One region of the Geobacillus sp. YF-1 genome, then DNA from elsewhere that is predicted to be linked to it. Evidence: riboswitches for the same ligand, from Rfam matches in the RefSeq annotation. Region 1 holds a riboswitch; each other region holds the start of a gene.

What was found. A riboswitch is a leader RNA that binds a small molecule or an ion and turns the genes downstream of it on or off. The one in region 1 is predicted to bind S-adenosylmethionine.
Region 2: another riboswitch for S-adenosylmethionine. It lies ahead of ACTVIM_RS14825 (methionine ABC transporter ATP-binding protein); the one in region 1 lies ahead of ACTVIM_RS06685 (hypothetical protein).
Region 3: another riboswitch for S-adenosylmethionine. It lies ahead of ACTVIM_RS03610 (bifunctional homocysteine S-methyltransferase/methylenetetrahydrofolate reductase); the one in region 1 lies ahead of ACTVIM_RS06685 (hypothetical protein).
Region 4: another riboswitch for S-adenosylmethionine. It lies ahead of mtnK (S-methyl-5-thioribose kinase); the one in region 1 lies ahead of ACTVIM_RS06685 (hypothetical protein).

The regions. Positions count from the first base shown of each region.
Region 1 covers NZ_CP199850.1:1,320,757-1,326,028, forward strand. Annotated here, with positions in the region: gene opp4B (oligopeptide ABC transporter permease) at 1-584, shown strand, start outside; gene ACTVIM_RS06675 (ABC transporter permease) at 606-1,514, shown strand; gene opp4A (oligopeptide ABC transporter substrate-binding protein) at 1,527-3,311, shown strand; SAM riboswitch class I at 3,362-3,466, shown strand; gene ACTVIM_RS06685 (hypothetical protein) at 3,516-3,872, shown strand; gene ACTVIM_RS06690 (VOC family protein) at 3,899-4,291, shown strand; gene ACTVIM_RS06695 (PaaI family thioesterase) at 4,466-4,948, shown strand.
Region 2 covers NZ_CP199850.1:2,983,766-2,989,037, forward strand. Annotated here, with positions in the region: gene ACTVIM_RS14810 (carboxymuconolactone decarboxylase family protein) at 1-6, opposite strand, end outside; gene ACTVIM_RS14815 (MetQ/NlpA family ABC transporter substrate-binding protein) at 441-1,289, opposite strand; gene ACTVIM_RS14820 (methionine ABC transporter permease) at 1,306-1,974, opposite strand; gene ACTVIM_RS14825 (methionine ABC transporter ATP-binding protein) at 1,964-2,992, opposite strand; SAM riboswitch class I at 3,169-3,278, opposite strand; gene ACTVIM_RS14830 (hypothetical protein) at 3,353-3,700, opposite strand; gene ACTVIM_RS14835 (thioredoxin family protein) at 3,848-4,162, opposite strand; gene ACTVIM_RS14840 (toprim domain-containing protein) at 4,159-4,518, opposite strand; gene ACTVIM_RS14845 (YusG family protein) at 4,612-4,848, opposite strand; gene gcvH (glycine cleavage system protein GcvH) at 4,922-5,272, opposite strand, start outside.
Region 3 covers NZ_CP199850.1:716,612-721,883, forward strand. Annotated here, with positions in the region: gene metH (methionine synthase) at 1-532, opposite strand, end outside; gene ACTVIM_RS03610 (bifunctional homocysteine S-methyltransferase/methylenetetrahydrofolate reductase) at 525-2,375, opposite strand; SAM riboswitch class I at 2,448-2,549, opposite strand; gene ACTVIM_RS03615 (hypothetical protein) at 3,368-3,544, shown strand; gene ACTVIM_RS03620 (uberolysin/carnocyclin family circular bacteriocin) at 3,600-3,764, shown strand; gene ACTVIM_RS03625 (hypothetical protein) at 3,859-5,154, shown strand; gene ACTVIM_RS03630 (hypothetical protein) at 5,142-5,272, shown strand, end outside.
Region 4 covers NZ_CP199850.1:928,804-934,075, reverse strand. Annotated here, with positions in the region: gene ACTVIM_RS04720 (pyridoxal phosphate-dependent aminotransferase) at 1-1,170, opposite strand, end outside; gene ACTVIM_RS04715 (carbon-nitrogen family hydrolase) at 1,270-2,085, shown strand; SAM riboswitch class I at 2,179-2,347, shown strand; gene mtnK (S-methyl-5-thioribose kinase) at 2,433-3,623, shown strand; gene mtnA (S-methyl-5-thioribose-1-phosphate isomerase) at 3,694-4,761, shown strand; gene ACTVIM_RS04700 (sugar ABC transporter substrate-binding protein) at 4,748-5,272, shown strand, end outside.

The sequences.
Region 1 (5,272 bases):
GGGCTGATAAGCTGATCGTCGGCTACAGCTATCTCGGGTTTGCCACGCCGCTGTTCATTTTTGCTTTGATCATGCTGTTTGTTTTTGGCTTTCACCTTGGCTGGTTTCCAACCGGCGGCAGCGTGGACGTTCAGGTCGAGGAAGGGACGCTCGCTTACTATTTAAGCAAATTGAACCATCTCATGCTTCCGGCGTTGTCGGGAGCGCTGATTAACACAGTCATTACGATTCAATATTTGCGCAGCGAAATCGTCGATACGAAAGTGAAAGATTTCGTAAAAACGGCGCGGGCGAAAGGCGTGCCGGAGCGGCATATCTATTGGCGCCATATTTTGCGCAATTCGTTTTTGCCGATCGCGGCGTTTTTAGGGTATGAAATCACCGGACTTATCGGCGGTTCCGTGTTTCTGGAGTCGATCTACAGCTACCCGGGGCTTGGCCAGCTGTTTTTGCAGTCGATTATGCAGCGGGATTACAGCGTCGTGACGGCGCTCGTCATGATTTCCGGCCTGGCGACGCTCGTGGGCACGCTGTTGTCGGACATCATTTTGAGTGCGGTCGACCCGCGCATCCGGATTGAGTAGGAAAGGAGGAAGACGGCTGACATGAAAGCGGAAATCAGCGACCCAACGCCGGCTGGAGCGAACATCGAGAAAAGCCCTTCCGCCTTTTCGATCATGTGGCGGGAGGTAGTTCGGGATCGGCTCGCGCTTGGCTCGCTCATCATTTTAGGAATCCTTTTGGCGATCGTCTATGGCGTGTCACTCTTTTTGGATCAAGAGGAAATCGTGAAAGTCGATTTTCTTTCCATCTATTCTCCGCCGTCAGCGGAACACTGGCTTGGCACAGACTACGGGGGGCGCGACGTGTTTGGCCAGCTCATCATCGGCGCCCGCAACTCGTTTACGATCGGGCTGGCCATTACGCTTATTACCGGCCTCATCGGGCTGGCGATCGGGCTGATTGCTGGGTATTTTGGCGGCTGGATTGACAATGTCATTATGCGCATCATCGATTTCATTCTCGTTCTGCCGTTTTTGATGCTCGTTATTGTTTTTGTCGCCATTGTGCCTAAATATAATGTATTGACGTTCATTTTGATCATGAGCGCGTTTTTGTGGACGGGCAAAGCTCGGCTGATCCGCGCCAAAACGCTGGCCGAGCGCGAGCTGGATTATGTCAGCGCGTCAAAAACGCTCGGCACGCCGGATTGGAAAATCATTATTTTTCAAATTTTGCCTAACCTCAGTTCGATCATTATCGTCAATTTGACGTTAAATTTGGCGGGCAACATCGGCATCGAGTCTGGGCTCACGTATCTTGGCTTCGGGCTGCCGGAGAGCACGCCGAGCTTGGGCACGCTCGTCAGTTACGCGACCAATCCGGATGTGCTGCAAAACAAATGGTGGGTTTGGTTGCCTGCATCATTGCTTATTTTAGTGATGATGCTGTGCATAAATTTCATCGGCCAAGCGTTGAAACGTGCGGCTGATGCAAGACAACGATTAGGATAAGGGGGAGAAAATGTGAAGCAAAGATGGTTGGCGGCTCTCGCCGCGCTCTTGCTCGTGCTCGCCGGGTGCACGGGCAAATCCGACACAACGAGCGGAAAGGGCAACAACAACGAAAAACCGGCAGCTCAGAAGGAAGACATCAGCAAATTCCCGATGACGGTGAAAAACGACGGGAAAATCATTGACGGCGGCGTGCTGAAATACGGCCTTGTGTCCGACACGCCGTTTGAAGGGACGCTCAGCTATGCGTTCTACACGGGAACGCCCGACGCGGAGATTTTGCAATTTTTTGACGAGTCGCTTTTCCGAACGAACAGCGACTATGAGATTACGAATGACGGCGCTGCCACATACGAGTTGTCGAAAGACAAAAAGACGATGACGATCCGCATCAAAGACAACGTCAACTGGCATGACGGCCAGCCGGTGACCGCCGAAGACTTGGAGTACGCCTATTTGGTCATTGGCAGTAAAGATTACACGGGCGTCCGCTATGGCGATGCGCTCATCCAAGGCATCGTCGGGATGGAAGAATATCATAGCGGCAAAGCGAATAAAATTTCCGGCATTAAAGTCATCGACAAAAAGACGTTGACGATTACATGGAAACAGGCCAATCCGTCGGTGTTGACCGGCATTTGGGCGTATCCGCTGCCGAAGCATTACTTGAAAGACATTCCGATCAAAGACTTGGCGAAATCGGATAAAATCCGGAAAAACCCGATCGGCTTCGGACCGTTCAAAGTGAAGAAAATCGTTCCGGGCGAGTCGGTCGAGTTTGTCCGCAATGATGACTACTGGGCCGGCAAACCGAACTTGGAAGGCGTCATTTTGAAAGTCGTCAGCCCGCAAGTCGTCCTGCAAGCGCTGAAAAAAGGCGAAATTGACGTCGCCGAGTTCCCGACCGACCAATATTTGAACGCGAAAGGGACGAAAAACATTCAGTTTATCGGCAGAGTGGACCTAGCGTACAACTATATCGGCTTTAAACTCGGCCACTGGGATGCGAAAAAGCAGGAAAACGTCATGGACAATCCGAAATTCCAAAACAAAAAACTGCGCCAAGCGATGGCGTACGCCATCAACAACCAAGAGGTGGCCGACCGCCTGTATCATGGTTTGCGCTTCCCGGCGAACACGCTCATTCCGCCGTCGTTCCCGGGCTATCATGACAGTTCGATCAAAGGGTATACGTACAATCCGGAAAAAGCGAAGCAATTGTTGGATGAAGCGGGGTATAAAGATGTGGATGGCGATGGCCTCCGCGAAGACCCGAACGGCAAAAAATTCAAGATCAACTTCTTGGCGATGAGCGGCGGGGACATCGCTGAACCGTTGGCTAAATTTTATATGCAATGCTGGAAAGATGTCGGCCTCGATGTTCAGCTGGTGGACGGACGCTTGGCGGAGTTCAACTCCTTCTATGATATGGTCGAAAAAGACGATCCGAAAGTGGACGTTTACGCAGCCGCGTGGGGGACGGGCACGGACGTCGATCCATACGGATTGTATGGACGGAACGTCATGTTCAACTACTCGCGCTGGGTGAATGAGAAAAACGATGAACTGTTGGAAAAAGGCCATTCTGAACAGGCGTTTGACAAAGAATATCGCCGGAAAATTTACAGTGAATGGCAAAAATTGATGAACGAAGAAGTTCCGGTCATTCCGACGTTGTATCGTTCGGCCATTTATGCCGTCAACAACCGCGTCGCCAACTTCACGGTCGATCCGGGATCGAAACTGACGTGGAAAGATGTCGGCGTCACGTCCGAGCAGCCGGAAGTCGAACAATGACGATTGCCGCCTTTGATGATGTATGATAAGATAGAAGACAAATTGCATACGTCTTATCAAGAGTGGGCGAGAGAACGGGCTTGATGACCCCACAGCAACCTGCCGCTGGCAAGGTGCTAACACCCGCAAAGCGATGTCGCTTTGGATGATAAGAACGGCCACCCCCTTTCGCGTCATTCCGAGGCGGAAGGGGGGTTTTTGATGATGGGAGGTGAGGGGGAAGCAGTGGCCGAACGACTGTCGCTCCGCGCTTGCATGGCAGCGCATTTGCCGGCGGCGACGTTTGCCGTTCACGTCATGCGCTGCGTGCGGACGGAGCTCATCCGGTTCGATCGGCAGGCGGTGGTGCATATCGACCGCGGGGACGGATATGTCCATTTGTATGGGGAAGCGCAAGGAACGATGTTTTCCATCGTGCTGACGAACGATGAGGCGGAGGAATGGAAAGCGGAAGGACCGTATGCTCTTGACCGCTATGTATGGATGGAGCTAGGAAAAAAGGACATTTTTCCACCGCGAATGACCCCGTATTTGCGGGCTGTGTTTTCCATTGAATTGTAGAACATGAGAGAAAGGAAGAACAGCGAATGGCAGTCAAAAAATTTGAACACGTCGGCATCCAAGTGAAAGATATCGAAACATCGAAAGCATTTTATCAAAACGTCGTCGGCCTCGAGCTGCTCAGCGAGATGATTCATACGAACGGGACGATGAAACTGGCGTTTTTGGGGCTTGACGGGCAAGTCATCGTCGAACTCATCGAAGGATACAATCCGGATTTGCCGACGGAAGGAAAAGTGCATCACGTCGCATTTACGGTCGAAGGCATTGAGCAAGAGAAAGAGCGGCTCGTGTCGCTTGGCGTTCCACTCGTTTGGGAGGACATTACCGAGCTTCCGAACGGGGCGAAATATTTGTTTTTCCTCGGCCCGGACGGGGAATGGATCGAATTTTACGAGCCGGAGCGATCTGCACAATAAACACGGGCGGTCCGCTGTTTGGACCGCCTATGCATTTGCCGTCTGGCCGTTAGGGCCTCGTGCCGCGCATTCTCTCGCCAGTCTTGTCCATCACTAAGCAGCCATCTTCCTAAATAAGAGTCGTCGTTCTCTCTATTCAATGGTATACTAGAAAAAGAGAGGGGGAGATGTGTAGTGGAAGAAACGATCGTTCACGCCATTCAAGACGACTATCCGGATGAATTCGCTTGGTGCTATGGCTGCGGCCGTTTGAATGAGACGGGCCACCATTTCCGCACCGGATGGCAAGGGGACAAGACGGTGACCGTATACACGCCGCGCCCCGAACATACAGCCATCCCTGGATTTGTGTACGGCGGATTGATCGCCTCGCTCATCGACTGCCACGGCACCGGTTCAGCGGCGCTGGCGTTGCACCGGAAAAACGGCCATGAGCCGGGCAGCGGGGAGACGCCGCCGCGCTTTGTCACCGCTTCGCTGCACGTCGATTTTCTCAAACCGACGCCGCACGGGGTGCCGCTTGTGGCCATCGGCACGGTGACGGAAATTCATCCGAAAAAATGGCAAGTTGACACCGAAGTGTTCGCGAACGGTGAATTATGCGCCCGCGGGCAAGTCGTCGCCGTTGTGATGCCGAAAACGTTTGTCCGCCCTTAACAAACAGCAAAAAGCGCCGAAAAGCCGCTGTTTTTGGCAGCGCTTTCTTCGGCGCTTTGCCGCCGAGGGCGGTTAGGAACTGAGCGCCCCCTGCAGTTCGGCTCGCGCTGGCGGGCAAAGCCCATCATCATTCCCCCTGCCCGTTGTGAAGGGCCAAGGCGGCCGGAGCCGTTGTCCGAAATGCCGCTTTCTTTCCAGTAGGTTTTGAGGGGCGGTGATTTAAGGAGACAGGCCGCTTACCGGCCTCGCCTCTCAAATAGAAAAGCCCTGTCGCATCAGGAGCGTCTTTCACACGCTCCCCCATTGTTCAAAAGAAACAACCGT
Region 2 (5,272 bases), 1.7 Mb from region 1:
GTTCATTTTCGTTTTCCTCCTTTGTCCGTTTCTGCTGTTAGTATGCATGCAGGAACGGCAAATTAAACGGCGAATCATATCGGAAAAAGGAGGAGACCGCCACGGCGTTGGCCGGTGTTTTTTTTGCCGGCCGCAGCCGGTTCAATCATCGCCATCTAGGAGGCTGGTGATTTCGTGCAAAAATACCGCTAAGCTCCATCCATTTCTCAATGAGAGAAACCTCACAGAATCAGCTTTCTTTTCTGAATGAAAATATGCCTCCAATTGGTGTGTCAGCGTTTTTTCACCGGCCTTCTAGGCGATGAGCGCTGCCCTTGGCGCAAGCGGGAGGGCTCAAGCCGCTGACCCACCGTTATCGTGCGCTGCATGGCTTCATCATTTCGCCGCCCGTTGCCATGTTAGAACCGCTGACGAAAAATAACGGGAGCGAACCGCTCCCGTTATTGATTGTTTTGCGCCGCTGGAATGACGGCACCGTGGTATTTTTCTTTGATGAAATCTTGAATTTCTTTCGATTGCAGCACTTCGACCAATGTTTTGATTTCCTTCCGGTTTTCATCGCCTTTGCGCACGGCGACAATGTTCACATACGGATTGTTTTTCGGCGACTCCACAGCGATCGGGTCTTTCGCCGGATCCAAGCCGGCGTCCAGCGCATAGTTGGCATTGATCAGCACCGCATCGCCTTCGCCGTTTTTGTAAATTTGCGGCAGCAGCCCAGCGTCGACATCGGCCTTAAACTTCAAATGCTTCGGATTTTCGACGATGTCGTTCACCGTCGCTTTCGTTTTATCGACGCCCGGTTTCAGTTTAATGAGCCCTTTTTCTTGCAGCATTGACAAAATACGGCCGTGGTCGGCGACCGAGTTGCTCATGATGATCGTTGCGCCGTCCGGCAGCTCTTCGATGCTTTTGTATTTTTTCGAGTACAAGCCGATCGGCTCAATATGGATGCCACCGGCGTTAACGAATTGGTAGCCATGCTCTTTCATTTGCGACTCTAAATAAGGAATGTGTTGGAAGTAGTTGGCATCAATTTCTTTGTCGGCCAACGCTTTGTTCGGCAAAATATAGTCTTGGAACGTAATGATCTCCAAGTCAATGCCTTTTTTCTTCAAAATCGGTTTCGCTTTTTCCAAAATTTCCGCATGCGGCACGTTCGAGGCGCCGACTTTCAGTTTTACCAATTTGCCGTTGCCACCCTCATCGGCGGCGTTGTTGTTGCCGCCGCAAGCCGCCAAGGCGAACACCAAGACGGAAGCGAACAGCACGCCAAGCCATTTTTTCATCGATTTTTTCCTCCTTTTATCGTTTATCTATTTTGGAAGTGACAATGTCACCGATCCACTGAATGACAAAGACAATCACAAGCACCAACACGGTCGCGACAAACGTCACATCGTTATGGCTGCGCTGAAATCCTTCCAAATACGCCAAATTCCCAAGTCCACCGGCGCCGACAACGCCAGCCATCGCCGTATAGCCGACAAGCGACACCGCGGTGACGGTAATCCCCGAGACAAGGGCTGGCAACGATTCCGGCAAAAGCACCTTCCAAATGATCGTCCACGTCGAGGCGCCCATCGCCTGCGCCGCTTCAATGACCCCTTTGTCAATTTCGCGGAGGGCGATCTCAACCATGCGGGCGTAAAACGGCGCCGCACCGATGATGAGCGCCGGCAGCGCCGCGTTGGCGCCGAGCATCGTCCCGACGAGCCATTTCGTAAACGGAATAAGCAAAATGATCAAAATAATGAACGGAATGGAGCGGAAAATGTTGACGAACGCCGCGATGACCGTATTGGCCAGCCGGTTCTCCCATAGGTTTCCCTTTGCCGTTAAAAATAACAGCAGCCCAAGCACCACTCCGAGGACGAACGTGGCGGCGACCGCCATGCCGGTCATGTACAGCGTCTCGACCGTTGCCGCCCACATCGTTTCCCATTGCACGTTCGGCAGGAGGTTAGCGAGCATCGTGAATCACCTCCACCGCCACTTGTTGGTCTTGAATATAGTCGAGCGCCCGACCGATTTCATCCGCCGCCCCGTCGATGTGCACAAACAGCACGCCGTAGGCGCCTTGATGGGTTTGTGAAATTTTTCCTTGCAAAATGTTGACATCAACAGCAAATTGGCGGACGACTTGCGTAATGAGCGGCTGTCCAGCGGCGGCGCCGACAAACGTCAACTGCGCGATCACCCCGTTCGGGTATTGGCCGAACAGATGCGAGACAGCTTCTTCGGTTTCCTCCGGCTCGACCAGCTGCTTGACGAACCGTTTCGTAATCGGCTGCTGCGGGTTCCGGAACACGTGCAGCACGTCGCCTTGTTCGACGATTTTGCCGCTTTCCATCACCGCGACGCGGTCGCAAATTTTGCGAATGACGTGCATTTCATGGGTGATGAGCACGATCGTCAGCCCGAGCCGCTTGTTGATGTCAACGAGCAAATCCAAAATCGCGTCCGTCGTCTGCGGATCGAGGGCGGACGTCGCCTCATCGCAAAGCAGGACTTTCGGATTGTTGGCGAGCGCCCGCGCGATGCCGACCCGCTGCTTTTGCCCGCCGCTCAGCTGCGACGGATACGCCTCTTCCCGCCCGGTGAGACCGACAAGCTGGATGAGCTCATCGACGCGCTTTTGCCGTTCCTCTCTCGGAACACCGGCGATCTCGAGCGGAAAAGCGATATTTTCCCTGACGGTGCGCGACCAAAGCAAGTTGAAATGCTGGAAAATCATGCCGATTTCCTGACGGGCGTTTCGAAGCTCCCGACCTTTCACGCGCGCCATGTCGCGGCCGGCGACGATCACCCGACCGCTCGTCGGTTTTTCCAATCCGTTTAACAGCCGAATGAGCGAACTTTTTCCGGCCCCGCTGTAGCCGATAATTCCAAAAATTTCTCCTTCGCGAATCTCAAGCGACACGTTGTCAACGGCTGTCACCGCACCGTTGGCCGCTTGGTATACTTTCGTCACCTGTTCAAGGGTGATCATCGTTTCACCTTCCTTTCTTGCCGTGCGCTTCCCGTTCGCCAGCAGGCGCAAGCCCCGCCGCCGAGCGCGCCCGCGCAAGCAGCCGAAGCGGGCTGTTCACGCCCAGCGCCCAAGCAAGCGCAAAAAGAAAACCTTTCTGCCCGCGGAGAACAGAAAGGTATTGTCTACCATTCCGTCTCTTATCTCTCAAAGCAGGCTGCTTTGTGTGAATTGGCACCATTTCAGCGCAAGCGCTGACGGTTGCCGGGCTTCATTGGGCACATCCCTCCACCTCTCTTGATAAGAGCGCAACGCGAATGTATTCAATTTGGTTACGAATGTGATTGTATCATCGGATGTCGAATCGTGTCAACCCATTTTTTATCCGACATGCCGATACGGCTTGGCCAAATGGAGGAGCGACTCCAGCAGCAATAAATGGCGGAAGCTTCCCGATACGTGCACTTCTTGCAGCCGGACGAGCTGCTGCAGCTTCAGCTCACCGCTCAGCAAGGAGGCGAGCGCTTCCTTCGAACCGCGCACCGTCAACGTGTTTCGTTCATCGTTCTCGCACTCAACGATGGCCGGCTCTTTGCCAAGCAAGACGGAAGCGGCCTCCCCGTCGCTTTCAAACCGAACGCATAACTGCTCGTCCGGCAAAATCGGCAACAAATGACGCAACATTTGCATCCGCTCGATGAACCGTTCCACAAACTCACGCACTTCCATTGACCATCACCCCCATGTCCTTTGTTCTCTATTTCCATATGTGGGGGCAAGAATCCTTTACAAAAATCTCGACAGCCTGTTGACGAACGGACGCCGTTTTTGTCATTTCCCAAGAAATGTGTCAAACGGAGTCAAAAAAGGGGACAGTCAACGCGGCAGCCGGGCTTGCAGTTGCTCATACAAATCGGTGACGGAAGGGAACGCATACCATTTGCCGGCCATCGCTCCGTCAACAAAAAGAAGCAAGCATGGAACGCTGGAAATTTGCCACTCCACGGCCTGCTCGGGAATATAGTTGATATCCGTTTCGTAAAACGGCAACGTCGGGAATAGCTGCTCGATAATCACGAGCATCCGCCGCGCCAATTGACATGTGCCGCATAGCGGGGTATACAAATACAGCGCCAAAAGCGGCTCGTTCTCGATCGTTTTTCTGAGCTCATTGCGATCGATCGCGTTCACCCGCTTCCCCCCTTCATCAACCATTCCATGCGCACCTCAAAATCGGCGCGCAGCAACACTTGTGCCAAATGCCAAAGCGGAGCGGCCGCCACTTCCCGGTACGCCCGGTCAATATAAATATGTTCGGCTTCGGGAAACATGCGGCGAAACTGGCGGCGCAGCTTCTCCCCCGCCTCATCGGCGTCGGCAAGCACGTATACATCTTGGCCTTCGAACTCGTCGGCCAACTCTTCCAAGCGGGCATCGCTGATCGTCCCGTTCGTACACACGATCACGACCGGTTCATTCAACACCGCCGCCACCTTTTGTTTATCCGATCTCCCCTCGACGATGATCACCTTTTCCACTTGTCGCATATCCGCCCCACCTAACTCCACCAATGTTGCTCTATTGTATGATCGATGCGAGCCAAAGGTTGAAAAAAAGCAACGGCCATCCACCGTTGCCTTTCAACACCAGCCCGCTTCCCCGTCGCAGTCGACATATTTTTGCCCCGGCTCAACGGTAGCGGTCACGTCTTTGTAAACTTTTCCATTTTGCACTGTATAGCCGCTTTTTAACGGAACGGTCTCCGGAAGCGGAACATGGCCGATCAGCTCCCCTTCCGCATACAAATCAAGCGTGCGGCCGTTCCATTTGCCGATTACCCGATCGGTCACATCGATGCGCGCCGATTGCAGCGCCATCTTTCGCACCCCCTTGTTTCATTTCTTCCATATGTATAGGGTGCCCGAATTGAGCCGAAAATGACGGCCATGTTTATCCTTCCGTCACCATCGCTTCGTATTGTTCCGCTGTCAATAATTGGTCAATCTCACGGGTGTCGCTCGGTTTCACGACGATCATCCACGCTTTCTCGTACGGCGATTCGTTGACATACTCCGGATGATCGTTGAGCGCCTCGTTTACTTCGACGACCGTTCCGCTGACCGGCGCGTACAGCTCCGAGACGGTTTTCACCGACTCAACGCTGCCGAACGGCTCGTTCGCTTTCAGCTGCGCGCCCACTTCCGGCAGTTCGACAAAGACGATATCCCCCAACTCGGATTGCGCGTAATCCGTAATGCCGATGCGCACGTGTTCTCCTTCGACGCGCACCCACTCATGCTC
Region 3 (5,272 bases), 600 kb from region 1:
AAATGCCGATGAATCCCGCTTTGACATTCAAGGTATCTTGGCACGTTTCCAAAAGGAGAAGGTCGACGCCGCCCAAAAGCAGTCCGCGCGCCTGTTCTTCATAGGCGGCAACGAGTTCGTCAAACGTCGCTCCGCCCGTGACCGACAAAGTTTTCGTCGTCGGCCCCATCGAACCGGCGACAAAGCGCGGCCAGTCGGGCGTTGCGAACGACTCGGCCGCTTGTTTGGCGAGCTTTGCTGCTTCGATGTTCAGCTCGAGCGCCAAATGGCCAAGCCCGTATTCATCAAGGACGATGCGCGTCGCCCCGAACGTGTTCGTTTCGATGATGTCCGCGCCGGCTTCCAAGTACGCTTCATGAATATGGCGGATGACGTGCGGAGCGGTGATGGTCAAGTATTCGTTGCACCCTTCATACGCCTCGCCGCCAAAGTCGGCGGCTGATAAGTTGGCGCTTTGGATCATGGTGCCCATGGCGCCGTCGATGACAAGAATTTTTCGCTGCAGCTGTTGTTCGAAGATGAGGTCAGCCATGAACAACCTTCCTTTCTTTCGCAGCCGCTTCTTTTTCGTGAATGTAGCGGACGAGCTCCACGGTCATGTCGTAGCGCAAAAACGGCGTAATGAAATAAATGCCGTGAAACAAGTCGAACGCCGCATCAATGAGCGCTTTGGCGATGGCGATTCCTTCGCGCGCCGCCCGCACCGGGTCGTCGCCGCAGGCGGCCATGCGGGCGCGAATGTCGTCGGACAGCGTAATGCCCGGCACCTCATGATGCAAAAACTCGGCGTTGCGCGCGCTCACAAGCGGCATAATGCCGATGTAAATCGGCGCGTCCAAATGTTTCGTCGCTTCGTACACGGCCACGATTTTCTCTTCCGAATAAATCGGCTGGGTCAAGAAATAGTGGGCGCCGCATTGAATTTTTTTCTCCATCCGTTCGACGGCCTTATCCAAGTGACGGACGTTCGGATTGAACGCTGCGCCGATCGAGAAGTTCGTTTTTTGTCCGAGCGGTTTGCCCGAATACGACAATCCTTCATTAAACTGGCGGATCAAGCGGATTAAATCAAACGACGATAAATCGTACACCGATGTCGCTCCCGGGAAGTCGCCGATTTTTGACGGGTCGCCGGTAATGGCGAGCACGTCGGTGATGCCGAGCGTATGCAGGCCCATCAAGTGCGACTGCAGACCGATCAAGTTGCGGTCGCGGCACGTAATATGCACGAGCGGGCGGACGCCGAGCCGCTCTTTGATGATGGTCGCGACGGCGGCGTTGCTGATGCGCGGTGTGGCGAGCGAGTTGTCAGCCAGCGTCAGCGCGTCAATGCCGGCGTCATGGAGCGCTTTCGCCCCGGCGAGAAATTTGTCAATGCCCAATTTTTTCGGGGGATCGAGCTCGACGATCACCGAGCGGCGGGCGCGGACAAGTTCGGGAAGCGGCGTCGCTGCCGATGGGGCGTCGGATTGGACCGACACCGACACGGCGCGCCGTTTGACCGTTTTTTCCGTTGCCGGCGTCCGGTCTTGCAGCGCCCGCGCCATCGCTTCAATATGGTTCGGCGTCGTGCCGCAGCATCCGCCGAGCAGCCGCACCCCTTGGTCGCGAAACGCTTTCGCCGTTTCCTCGAAGTATTCGGCATTCGTCTCATAGACGAGCCGGCCGTCGCGATAGTCGGGGAGGCTCGCGTTCGGGTACGCCGATAAAAAGGCGTGCGTTGGCAGCGGCACTTCCTCGAGCGATTGAAGCATATAGTACGGCCCGAGCCGGCAGTTGAGCCCGACGACATCGGCGCCAAGCGCTTCTAAGCGGGCGAGGGCGTCAGCGAGCGGCGTGCCGTCTTGCAAGACGCCCACTTCATGGAGCGACACATGGGCGATGACCGGCAAGTCCGTCTCTTTGCGGGCGATGGCGAGCACCGTCTCCAACTCTTCTAAATCGTAATACGTCTCGAGCAGCACGCCATCGACCCCCTCGGCGAGCAAGACAAACAGTTGCTCGCGGAACGTCCGCTTCACTTCATCAAGCGGCACGGCGCTTTTGTTTAACGTGCGCAGTCCGCCGATGGTCCCGAGCACGTACGCCCGACCGTTGGCGGCTTGTTTGGCGAGCCGCACCGCCGCCCGGTTGATGGCCGGCACCTCATCTTGCAAGCCGTAGCGGGCGAGTTTCACATAGTTGGCGCCGTAGGTATTCGTCTGGATGACGTCGGCGCCCGCGGCGATATAGGCTTCGTGAATATGGACGATGTCTTCCGGTTTCGATAGATTCAATTCTTCAAAACAACGGTCAACCCCATGCGAATAGAGAAGCGTCCCCATCGCCCCGTCGGCGATCAGCACGCGTTGTTTCAGCTCATCAAGCAATCCCATGTTCCATTCCCCCGTTTCTTGGCAAGTAAAAGAAAAAAGTCTTCCATAAGAAGAAGACTTTCCGTTCGCTTCTTCTTATCTTCCAGGCTGCTGCCTGTCTGGATTTAGCACCTTGGCCGCGGCCAGGTTGCTGAGGGTTCACTGGGCCAGTCCCTCCCCCTCTCTTGATAAGAAAATTCGTATCCAATTGTATCGTCCCGTTTGGGTGATTACTATATAATTTAATGTATTTTTTGAAATTATTCAATACAGTGAAGCAAGAAATTTGCCAAAGATTTGCCCGATCAAGGGAGAAGGAACTCTTGTATGATTCTGTAGATGAGTATTTTTCAGTAATTTCCATACCCTAAGAGACAAACAGGGCACCCCTTAGGCGACATGGAGCTGTTTTTTGTTATGTCTCCTTTTTTGTTTAGTTGTCAATTTGTGTTAGCGAATTTGCTCATCTATAGTATGATTGTAAAAATCGGAAATAGCGCTACAAACACCTGCCGCCATGCGGGCAATCGATGTTTTCTCTTTGCTTGCCAATCGAACGTTCAGCAGGGAAAGACATTCTCCAGTGGCCGATGTTCAACGAAGCCATGCGCTGTTTTTCGATTGAGGCTGGTGAAAAACCGTTGTCACACACTCTATTGTGTTTTGGCTATTGAACATCTCCTTGCGCTGACACCAATTTCTTACCAATTGCTTTTTTGCTTGGTTCATCACCACAACGTGCACTTCTCTGAACAGGTGTAGGCAAAAAATGATTGGCTTCTGTTCTTTCGTGGATGCATTAAGTTAAGATGTGTCATGAAAAAAATCAAGTACAACTTTTAGTGAAGAGCCTTTTGTTTCGATAGCACAAAAAAATGTCGAAATATGTTAAAAAAAGACGAAAAACGTCAACCCATTTCTCTTTTTTTTAAGAGTCAAAGTGTACAATAAAAAAATGGATGATGGTAACAAGGAATTTAATAGAAATGGCGTCACAGACAGGAGTGAAAGAAATGAAACGATGGTCGTGGCCGTATTTTATTCTCATTAGCCTGCCGTTTGTGTTGTTTATTGTCCTTGCCTTTGGCTTAAAAGCGGCTAAGACGCCAATGTGGGGAAAAATCGCATTGATTGCGGCCGTTCTTGTTTATGGGATCGTTTATTCGCGTTTATTGCGGAAAATAAAATAAAGTCCGATCGGATTTGAAATCCGAGTAGTTCACGCTTATTGCCGGAACGCTCGGCGTGTCGCAAGCAGTTGCTACAACTGTTGTTTCGATCGTGCTGACCGGCTCCACGCTCGTTTCGATGATTCTTGGAATTACTGCGATTTTGTCAGGCGGAGTCGATGCCATTTTGGAAATTGGTTGGTCAGCGTTTGTAGCAACGGTGAAAAAAAATCGTGGCTGAGCGGGGAAAAAAAGCGGCAATTGCATGGTAACATGGAAACCGGCAGGAGGAGAAAGGCCCCTGCCGTTCCTATGAGATGAAAGGGGGAAGAGCCGTGAGACTCGTATGGCTATGGTATCTCCAAAAACAGCGAAGCAGTATCGCCCCTTTACAGCGAAAATCACCGTTTTCCCCGCGGACGACACTGTTGTTGTTGGAAGCGACGAAATGGCTCATTTCGTCGGCGCTCGTTGCAGTGATCTGTTTTCGATCGACAATGATGTTTCGTCCTGTTGTGACGATGTTGATTCTTTTCTTTTTATCGGTCGGTCCTTTAATCGGGGTTTCGCTGGAGTCAAAAGAGGCGTTGGAGCGCCGCTACCATTTTGACTATTTGCGGTTGTCTAGTGTGCGGGATGATCACGTATGGAGGCGGTTGCTAGGCCTTCACTATGCGGTGTCTTTGCTGCGTCTATCGCCGTTGTTTCTCCCTCCCTCTGTCGGCTTGATCGCCAAGTTTGGGGTGAGAGGAGCGGTGTGGGTATGGCTTGGGCAAGCGATGGTGCTGCTTCTGTATGTCATATCGCATATGATGCGCGGTTCAACAACTAGAGCGGCTCGTGTATGTTCAGCTTTGTTCTTTCGCATGGCCTCATTGGCGATCGGGTATGCTGTGCTTGCGGCGATAATGCCGCTGTTGCAATTGTCCCGCCAAGCGGTTCGGATGTATGGGTTGTCGCTTTCTTATCTTGCGCATATGGATGATTACGTTGCTCACTGGCAACAGCAATTTTATCAACGCATGGCCCACTTAGGGGAAGGATGGTCCTTTTCAAGCACTGCTTTATCACTTGTTGGAGCTGGGTTTGTACTGTTGGCACTGCTTTGTTTTCCTTTCCTTCGCGCCTCTCATTCCAGCAAGGCGATGGATAAGCTGTATTCATGGCAGCTGCGTGCCATTGAGGTATTAGTGGTTCGCGGCACGAACAATGCGATTTTATATAAGGATCTTTGTCTGTTCATGCGCAAAGCAAAGGAGTTGGCCAAGCCGCCTTGGACGCTGTTTCTGCCAGGGGAATTGTTCTTGGTTGCTGGAGCGAATTTGCCGCTGTTGGCGGCCGTTCACAACGGAGCGATCCTTTTGTTTTTGTTTCTGTTCGAAGTATACTTGGTCATGACAGGGACGTTGCGAGCCATGACCGATGCCTTTCCAGACATTTTTCAGTTTGAAAGCGAAATGGAGCGTCTCCTTGTTTTTCGGCTTCTTTCTCCGCCTCCCCTTGGATCGTTAATTGAAGCGAAATGGACGCTGCTTGAGCGATTAGGGAGTTACCCATGCCTGATCGCAGCGGATGGCTGTTTATCGAATATATCGGATTATCGGGAGTGCAGCGAGGGGTGTGGGCGGTAATCGGAGCGATACTGATGCTGCCCGCCTATCCGTTTGTTGTGAAACGGATTTTGCGCACCGATTATGAAGTGTTCTGCCTTGTTTTAGCCAGCGGTGAACAAGCGGCATTGACATCTCC
Region 4 (5,272 bases), 390 kb from region 1:
CAGCCCGAGCCGTCCGATCCGCTCGGCCGCTTCACAGAGCCGCGCCTCATCGGTCAACAGGCCGACGCGCACATACCCTTCGCCGTGCTCGCCAAAGCCGATGCCCGGAGCGACGGCGACATGCGCCCGCTCAAGGAGCACATCGGCAAACTCGGCGGACGACCACCCTTTCGGTACGGGGAGCCAGGCGAAAAACGACCCGGACGGCGCCGGTGCTTCCCAGCCGATCTCGCGCAACGCGGCGATGAAGGCGTTGCGGCGCGCTTCATACAGCGCGACAAGCTCGTTGACGCAATCTTGCGGGCCGAGAAGTGCTGCGGCCGCCGCTTCTTGGACGGCGCCGAACAGGCTGACGTACAAATGATCTTGCAGCAGCTCAAGCGCCCGAATGATCCGCTCGTTGCCGACGGCAAACGCGACGCGCCAGCCGGCCATATTGTACGTTTTCGAAAACGTGTAAATTTCCACCCCGACATCTTTCGCCCCGTCAACTTCGAGGAAGCTAACCGGCTTTTTGCCGTCAAAACCGATCGCCCCATAGGCAAAGTCGTGCACGACGGCGATGCCGTGCTTGGCGGCGAACGCCACCGTCTCGGCGAAAAATTCTTTTGTCGCCGTCGCACCGGTCGGGTTGTTCGGATAGTTTAAAAACATCAGTTTCGCTTGGTCGGCAACCGCCGCCGGAATGGTGCTGTAATCGGGCAAAAATTGCTGCTCGGCGACAAGCGGCATCATTTCCATCCGCGCGCGGGCGAGCGCGATTCCCGACCAGTAATCCGGATAGCCCGGATCCGGGACGAGCACCGCATCGCCCGGGTTGACGAGGCAAAGCGGCAGCTCGACAAGCCCGGCCTTGCCGCCAAACAAAATGGCGACTTCGCGGGTCGGGTCGACCTCAACTCCGTACTCGCGTGCATAAAAGGCGGCAACGGCTTCTTTCAAAAACGAGTAGCCTTGAAACGGCGAGTATTTATGGTATTTCGGGTTGGCCGCCGCCCGCTGCATCGCCTCGACAATATGCTTCGGCGTCGGCTGGTCCGGATTGCCTTGCCCTAAATTAATGACATCATGCCCGGCCTTGATTTTCTCTCCCACTTTGGCGACAAGCGAAGCAAAAAACTGCTTCGGCAGCTGTTCAAGCAGTTCGGAAAAAGGAAATTCGATCGTCATCGCCCACACCTTCTTGAAAAATTCTTGAAATTCTAGTGCAACATCATATATCGTAAAAAGCAAAATGTAAAGCAAATTTTTTCATTGGGGTGAAAAACAATGACCATCCGCATCGCGTGCCTCCAGCTCGATATCGCGTTTGGCGATCCGCAAACGAACGAACAGCAAGCCGAAACAGCCGTGCAATCCGCCGCCAACGAAGGAGCCGACATCGTCGTGCTTCCGGAACTATGGACGACCGGCTATGACTTGACGCGCTTGGACGAAATTGCCGATGACGATGCCGGGCGGGCGAAAGCGTTCGCCTCCCGCCTGGCGCAAACATATGGCGTCCATTTCGTCGCCGGCTCAGTCGCCAAAAAAACCGCCGCCGGTGTGACGAACACGATGATCGTCGCCGACCGAAGCGGCCAAATCGTCAGTGAATATAGCAAACTTCATCTGTTCCAACTGATGGATGAGCATTTGTATTTGCAGCCGGGAAACGCGCCAGGCTTATTTTCGCTTGACGGGCTGTCGTGCGCCGGAGTCATTTGCTATGACATCCGCTTTCCGGAGTGGATTCGCGTCCATGCTTTAGCCGGGGCGGAAGTGCTGTTTGTCGTCGCCGAATGGCCGCTTCCTCGCCTTCACCATTGGCGGACGCTGCTGATGGCGCGAGCGATTGAAAATCAATGCTACGTCATCGCTTGCAATCGGGCCGGAAGCGACCCGAACAACGTCTTTGCCGGCCATTCGCTCGTCATCGACCCGTGGGGCGAAATCATCGCCGAGGCCGATGAAAAGCCGGGCGTTCTTCTGGCGGACATCGACCCGGCGCTCGTTAAACAGGTGCGTGCGCGCATCCCAGTGTTTGCCGACCGCCGGCCGCGCGATTACGACGAGGCGGCAAAAAAATTTTTCAAAACGTATTGACAATCCGCCTGCCCAACCTGTATCATTCGAATCAAGCAACCAAACGATTGTTAACATCGCGAAAATTGCAAAAACTCAATAGCCAGACCGGTACTCTTATCAAGAGTTGGCTGAGGGAATTGGCCCAATGAAGCCCAGCAACCGACCGTAATGCTATCGTGAGATAGGGCGCACGCCAAGGGCGGCGCCGGAAGCGACCCGCTTCCGCAGGGCACGGTGCTAAGTCCAACAGAAAGACCGCTGTCTTTCTGAAAGATAAGAGGCGTGAAGACAAATAATCTTCAAGCCTCTTTCCGTATGCGAAAGAGGCTTTTTCATTTGCCAAAACGTAAAGGGGGAACGTGAAAATGACGATTGTCCAATCAGCTGTTTACGAACCGCTCACCGAACAAAAAGCGACCGCCCTCGCCGTCCGCCTCGGCTTGTTCCGCGACGGGGCGCCGCTTGCCTGCCGCGAGATCGGCGACGGAAACTTGAACCTTGTTTTCCATATCGTCGACCAAGCAACAAAGCAAGGCGTCATCATCAAACAAGCGCTGCCGTACGCGAAAGTCGTCGGGGAAAGCTGGCCGCTTACGTTAAAGCGCGCGGTCATTGAAAGCAACGCGCTGCGCACGTTTGCCAGCTATGTGCCGCAATACGTCCCAAAAGTCTATTATTCCGACGAATCGCTCGCCATCACGGTAATGGAAGATTTGTCTCGCTTGCAAATCGCGCGCAAAGGGCTGATCGAAGGGAAAACGTACCCGCTGTTGTCCCGGCATATCGGCGAATTCATCGCCAAAACGGCGTTTTACACGTCTGATTTCGGCATGAACCAACAAGAGAAAAAGAAGTTGGCGCAAAGCTTTGTCAATCCAGAGCTATGCAAAATTACGGAAGATCTCGTCTTCACCGATCCGTTTTTCGACCATGACACGAACAACTTTGAGGACGAATTGCGCCCAGACGTTGAAGCGCTTTGGGAAGATGACCGCCTCCGCCTCGAAGCGGCGAAGCTGAAGCGCAAGTTTTTGACTGAAGCGGATGTGCTGCTGCACGGAGACTTACACACTGGCAGCATTTTCGCCAGCGACGACGAAACGAAAGTGATCGACCCGGAATTCGCCTTTTACGGCCCGATCGGGTTTGACCTTGGCCAATTTTTCGCCAATTTGCTGTTAAATGCGTTGTCCCGTCCTGAAGCGGAGCGTCAACCGCTCTTTGTTCACATCGACTCAACATGGAAGGTGTTTACGTCCATTTTCGCTGAGCTGTGGCAGACGGAAAGCGTCGAAACGTACGCCGCGACGCCCGGACTGCTTGATGAGGTGCTGCGGCAAGCGTTCATTGACGCCGTCGGTTTTGCCGGCTGCGAAGTCATCCGCCGGACGATCGGCCTCGCCCATGTGGCGGATCTCGACGGCATTGAACAAAAAGACGAACGGCTCGCCGCGAAACGGCACGCGCTCCGCCTTGGCCGCCGCCTGATCGTTGAGCGCGCCGAACTGGCGGGAACGGACGGCTTCCGCCGCCTGTTTATCGAAACGGAACGATGACACCCTCTGCCCGGGCCGGCCGTCCAACGCCAGCTTGGGCCAATCGATCAACCGAGAAAGGAAGACGACGATGAACTCATTTGCCATCCCGCGCTCTGTCGAATGGCGTGAGACGCATATCACGATTTTAAACCAGCAAAAACTGCCATCGGTCACCGAATACATCGACTTGCATACGCTCGAAGACGTCCATGAGGCGATCGCGACGTTGAAAGTGCGCGGGGCGCCGGCGATCGGCATCACGGCCGCCTATGGCTTGGCGCTCGCCGCCTCGCGCTATGAAACCGAAGCGGTGGACGAATTTCAGCGCCGCTTGCAACAAGACCGCGACTACTTAGCGAGCGCGCGCCCGACGGCCGTCAACTTGTTTTGGGCGCTCGATCGGCTCGTCGCCGCCGCCAACAGCGCCGCTTCCGTCAACGAAGCGAAAACAACGCTCATTCACGAAGCGATCCGCATCCAAATCGAAGATGAGGATGTGTGCCGCCGCATCGGCGAATACGCCTTGTCCCTTTTCCGCCCGGGCGACCGGGTGATGACGATTTGCAACGCCGGTTCGATCGCCACCGCCCGCTACGGAACGGCGCTTGCTCCATTTTATTTGGCGAAAGAAAAAGGAATCGAGCTGTCCGTCTACGCCCTTGAGACACGTCCCGTTTTGCAAGGGGCGCGCCTGACCACATGGGAACTCATGCAGGCGGGCGTCGATGTGACGCTCATCACCGACAACATGGCGGCGCAAACGATCAAGGCGAAACATATTAACGCCATCATCGTCGGCGCCGACCGGATCGCGCGAAACGGCGACACGGCGAACAAAATCGGCACGTTCGGCCTCGCTTTGCTCGCTCAATCGTTCGGCATTCCGTTTTACGTCGCCGCGCCGCTGTCTACGATCGACATCAAGACAAAAACAGGGGCGGACATCCCGATTGAAGAGCGCCATCCGGACGAAGTGACCCATCTCGCCGGTGTGCGCATCGCCCCGGAAGGCGTCAACGTGTACAACCCGGCGTTTGACGTGACACCAAACGAACTCATTACCGCCATCATTACCGAAAAAGGCATCGTCCGCGGCCATTACGAAACGGCGCTGCCATCGTTATTCGCAAAGGAGGAGCAGTATGAAACGATTTAAAGCCTTATCACCTCTTTTTCTTCTTTTCTTTACGGTGTTTTCCATCTTAACCGGCTGCACGAACGAGCAAGATGCCATGAGCGCCAAGCCGGCCAACGAAACGAAACAAACGAACAACAACGACGCCACATCGTCCAACAGCTCCACCGCCGCGAGCAGCGAGCAGGCGGCCATTCCGGAAAAACTGAAAAAGCCGGTGAAAATCGCCGCCATTATGCAACTATCGATCGGCACATTCTCCTCGCAATACATCGCCGGCGTGAAAGAACAAGTGCAAAAATTCGGCGGCGAAGTGCAAATTTACAACGCCGACAACGATTTGACAAAGATGGCATCGTATGTTGAAACGGCCATTACACAAAACGTCGACGCGATTTTGCTTGACCACGGCCGCGCCGATGCGCTCGAAGGTCCGGTAAAAAAAGCCGTCGCCAAAGGCATTCCGGTTGTGGCGTTTGACAACGATTTGAACATTCCCGGCGTCACCGTCATCGACCAAGACGACTATAGC